2 regions of the Paenibacillus sp. P4_E11 genome follow, and region 1 is predicted to be linked to the other one. Evidence: predicted binding sites of a transcription regulator. Region 1 holds the regulator's gene; the other holds the start of a gene.
The links. Region 1 encodes Rex, which represses fermentation and respiration genes when NADH is low (regulators of the CRP and FNR family bind a similar motif). Its sites were predicted from a motif close to TTGTGAAATATTTCACAA; they were not measured.
Positions count from the first base shown of each region.

Region 1 (2,472 bases):
CAAGACCGTCAGCAAGAAGATCATGAAGATTGAACCTGCTAATGGCTTTGCTTCGGACTTAGCATCCTCGATCGTTATCCAGACGTCCACTCATATGGGTTTACCTTTGTCCACGACACACGTCATTACATCCTCGATTATCGGGACTGGCAGTGTAATCCGATTTAAGGATGTGAAGTGGGGTACGGTTACCCGGATGATTATGACTTGGGTCATAACGATTCCAATCAGCATTGCCATCAGCTTCCTCATATACAAAGTATTGTTCGATCTGTTCTAGATTAATAGCAGCTGAAACGACGGAACTTGGTTCTGTCTTTTTTTTGTGCAAAATTACTTCAAAGGTCCTTGGCGAATGAGTTTAGTTTCGCGCAGGGGAGGGAAGGTAGAGGGGGTTACGATCGCTGTTGTACTTGAACGCTTTGATTTAAAATTTTAGTGGTAAGCATTCAAGTACAAAGGCGACCGCTGACGCTTCTTCACTCCCTCTACCTGCCCTCTCTTGTTCTACTTTTCAGTAGACAGTTATGCAGTTCGTCCACTCCGCATCCAGTCTGACGGGTCGAATTATAGCGACTTGCAGCTCAAGTTTCACCAGCCAATGAAGCTGAAAGACGAAAAAATCGTCTTTCAGCTCATGTTTCACCTGCAACCGGGGCTCTAAGACGAAAAAATCGTCTTGCTGTTTCGYCCGTCGACGGTGCTGTAAGACGAATAATCGTCTTGCAACTTGAGTTTCGCCCGCAGACGGTGCTGTAAGGCCGATTTTGAGGCTTTCGAGTCTTCGTGATTACAGGAGTGGAAAGTGAAAAAGAGGACCCCGGCGAGTTTTGGCTTGAACCCCCCACCGCTGAATCCCTTATACAATCAAGGGAGGTTCAAACAAGATGTTTGAGCAGAAGGGTCCTTTTTCACTTGGAACGGCCGTTTTTGCTTCAATCGGACTTCGAGCGAACCCAAAAAGGTCACCTACCGCCTATTGCGTTAGGTGACCTCTTAGGTTCAAGCTATTGCACAGATGAATCCCCCGCCGACTTTGTCTCCAGATAATAAGCCAAACTCTGCAGCTCCGTTGTAAAATCTGCATGATGCACGCGGATCGTATCCGGTACCTTGATGATGACCGGTGCAAAGTTCAGAATCGCTTCGATGCCTGAGTCCACGAGCTGATTCGCGACGATCTGCGCCTCAGGTGCCGGGACGGTAATAATACCAATGCGGACTTTATGCTGCTCAATCGTTTTCTTCAACTCCCCCATCGGTTCAACACGCAGGTTGTTAATCTGCTCGCCTACGCGCACAGGGGAAGCATCGAATACAGCCATAATCTTCATATTATCCTGCAGGTAGGCGTTATAATTACAAAGCGCTCGACCCAGGTTCCCAGCACCAATCAGTACGACAGGAATGAGTTGATCCAGCTTGAGGATCTGCCGGATCTTCTCGATCAGATAAGGAACATCGTAGCCGATCCCTTTTTTGCCGAACTCCCCGAAGTACGCCAAGTCTTTGCGGATTTGCGCTGGATTGGCGTTCAGCTTCTGACCCAACTCCTGCGAAGATACCATATGAATATTGCTTTTGTTCAATTCATTGAGGAAGCGAAGGTATACGGGCAACCGTCGTACAACCGCTTCAGATATTTTAGGCGTTTTCACTAGTTTGTTCTCCCATCCAGCTATGAATTCTTGGAACGAGCTGAGTTAAGCTCATATGCTCGATCTTCGGTCCCGGCAGCGAGTACAAAAAATTTCGTCCATAAGTGGTTTCCAGTACGCGCGTATCGTACAGAATGACCACCCCACGATCCGTAGAACGGCGTACCAAGCGCCCGAAGCCTTGTTTGAACCTAATGACAGCTTGAGGCACCGAGAGCGCTGTGAATGGGTTCTGGCGCTGTTTCTTGATGTGATCGCTCTTCGCTTCCGCCATTGGGTGATTCGGAGGCTGGAAAGGCAACCTCACGATCGCGAGACAGCTGAGCGCATCACCAGGGATGTCGACGCCTTCCCAGAAGCTGCTTGTACCTAACAACACGCAACTGGCGTGATCTTGGAACAAGCGGGTTAACTTCGTTCGGTTGCTGCTGTCAATGCCTTGTCCCAATACATGAATGCCTTGCGGCTTCAGCTGTTCCTTCAATTCTTGATGCACCAGCTTCAACATCCGATAGGACGTGAACAGGACGAGCATTCTGCCTCTCATCTCGATTGCCACGTCACACAACGATTGAACCAGAGCAGTAATGAACGCAGATTCGCCGGACGGACCTTTGATGCTTGGAAAATCACGTGGGATTAAGACGAGAGCTTGCTTCCGGTACTCGAACGGAGATGGCAGCTGAACGGTCTTCAACTTAGGTGTATCATGGAACGACTTCAGTCCGAGCTGACTGCTGCTGTATTGAAACGACTTATTGACCGAAAGCGTCGCAGAAGTCAATACTACGCTGTCCTTCACATCGAAGAAGTA
Region 1 covers NZ_JBFUIX010000135.1:904-3,375, forward strand. The annotation lists gene AC1DWB_RS28855 (inorganic phosphate transporter) at 1-280, shown strand, start outside; gene AC1DWB_RS28860 (redox-sensing transcriptional repressor Rex) at 1,008-1,658, opposite strand; gene dinG (ATP-dependent DNA helicase DinG) at 1,645-2,472, opposite strand, start outside.

Region 2 (2,472 bases), on a different contig from region 1:
CGTAACGACCGCCATGAACAGGAACAACGGTGACGGCTTGCCCGGATTGCTGCGGCGCCATCCCGCATATTGAGCGAACAGGGCGAATCCACTAACCCAACTGCCCACTACTACGAGTGTCAAGCCTATATAAAAGAATGGGGATGCTTTCAAGGGTGCATAGAACGTGTATAACACCGATGCCTGATTGAGAAGAATCATAATGACGGTCATGATCGTACCTGCAGCCATAAGGCTGAAGCCCCACCAACCAGCTTTGCGAACACCCGGGCGCATGGAACCACCAGTCGTGTAGGCGCCTCCCGCATACAGGAATCCGATGATGAAGAACGTCGTGAACACAAGCGCCATCAGTACTCCGTGAGCGGTCAACAGTTGGTAATAACCGATACCTGCCGGCAACTTTAAGTTACCGCCCTTCACCATCCCCTGCAACAGCCCTGCGAACCCACCCAGCGCCAAAGCGCCGAATGCGAACAAAATATGGGTTAACGCCAAGATCGAATCCCGGCGATCGATTCTCACTTTGCTTGCTTCCTTACTAGTGTTAGTATTCATAATCGTAGTGCTTTCCATGACGTATCTGCCTCCGAATCTTCCGAACGTTGGGCCCACCTGAATCAAACGTTCTATATTTTACTGTACCGTAATCGTGGTCGCCATGAATTCGTGTCCGCTCCCACAGTACTCGTTGCACAAGATCAAGTAGGTTCCAGCCTTGGTGAACTTATGTGAAATGTTGTTGACTTCTCCAGGTACGACCATCGCGTTCACATTCGTGCCGACGATCTGAAACCCGTGAACCACATCCGGACTTGTGATTGAGAAATGCACGGTTGCTCCGACAGGCACAGTCATCGCTGACGGCAAGTAGGAGAATATTTTACCGACCATGATCGCCTCGTACTCGTTATCTCTCACCTTGTGAAGGCCCGGCTTATTGAATGGAGCGATCTGTTCCACTTTCTCCGGATCAACCTGCACACCGTGATGTCCCGGAGGCGCAGTACCCATCGCGAAAGCTCCCACGCCCAGCACCAATAAGAACACGACAAGCATGGACAGCCCGAAACCTAACCAAATTTTTTCGTATTTGTGAAAATGCATCGTTCATTCCCCCTAGTAAATAATCCAGCTTATCCGTTGCGGAGCGTGAATAAGGCGAACACGCCGCCCCAGATCATGATTATGATCACACCTACGAGCATGACGGACACCAAGGTCCCTTTCAGATTACTGGCAGGTGCTTGCTTCTGCTCATTGTGTTGGGCCATAATGTTGCCACCTTTCTAATCAGCTTGAATTGGATGGCTACATCGTAGCATCGAGAAAGTAGTGGAGCTGTGATATATATCACATATTTGGATGGGGAGGGTGGTATTACAAGACAGCATTCACAGATTCGCCTTAAACAGGGTGGACGAGTATCAGCATCACTTCGGGGCAATTATCGGTGGAGTAACAATGGCGCTCGCAGCTACAATTCTGCTATAGTGAAAGTAAGCGTTATCAACCTTCCTTAATAATTACAGGGTCTGTCCGACGATTAGATTTTAGTGAATATTTATTCATGGGGTTGTGAAGGGACAAGGGAATGGTACGTAAAGTTTACGGCCGCCTTTGAAATCAAGTTGTTACCACAACATAAATTAAAAACAATTTGGATTTCAACAGCGGTGGAGTGCCATCCCTTTCCCGCAATAACCCCTTTAATGAATAAATATTCACGGATTTGCTTTCGTCGGACAGACTCCTAGATCGTACGAACGATTCCTTGTCGGTCTTGCATGAATTCAGGGCTCGATTCCTCAAAGAAAGGAAAATGAACCTATGCTGCGACGACCTACCTTGTGGGAGAGGCTTTCCTTCAAAAAAAAGCTGATGCTCTTCTCCCTGCTATTCAGTCTCATTCCGGTATTGCTGCTCGGGACGGCGGCTTCTTTCCTGGCCTCTACAAGTATTCAGTCAGAAGTGAACGCCAAACACGAGCTCGCTCTCCGGCAAATATCCGATCAAGTCGATTCGATTCTGAAGCGAATGGAATACTTGTCCATTCAGATCGCTGGAGACGTCACGATTGAGAAGTCCGTCCGGCTTGGCATCACGATGGATRAGTTGAATGCGCTGGAAGCCACTCTTGAGATGCTGGAAACAATCCGTAAGTATCGCAGCTATTCAGACGTGATGTTCCACGTCTTCCTGACGTACAATCGCTTTGATATCGTGTATTCCAACCGGCTCGGGCTGTTGAAGACGAACGAGTTCCCTTACGGCAACTTGCTGCAAAACCAGCTCAATCTAACGACTGGCGCCCGTATTATTCCTTCCAACACATACCCGGGTCAAAAAAACTTGCTGATCGTCCGACCGATCGGAAAATCCGACACAGACGGGACGCTCGTAATGGAAGTGGATATGTCGAGTCTATATACCCTGCTGCGCAACGTTAACCTAGGTAATGGCAGCAAAGTA
Region 2 covers NZ_JBFUIX010000138.1:5,583-8,054, forward strand. The annotation lists gene AC1DWB_RS29015 (b(o/a)3-type cytochrome-c oxidase subunit 1) at 1-576, opposite strand, end outside; gene AC1DWB_RS29020 (cytochrome c oxidase subunit II) at 637-1,107, opposite strand; gene AC1DWB_RS29025 (cytochrome c oxidase subunit 2A) at 1,137-1,274, opposite strand; partial or broken gene AC1DWB_RS29030 (PDC sensor domain-containing protein) at 1,831-2,472, shown strand, end outside.
Region 2: AC1DWB_RS29025 (cytochrome c oxidase subunit 2A) is a predicted target of Rex. The motif match lies at 1,342-1,359, and genes of this name have one in related genera.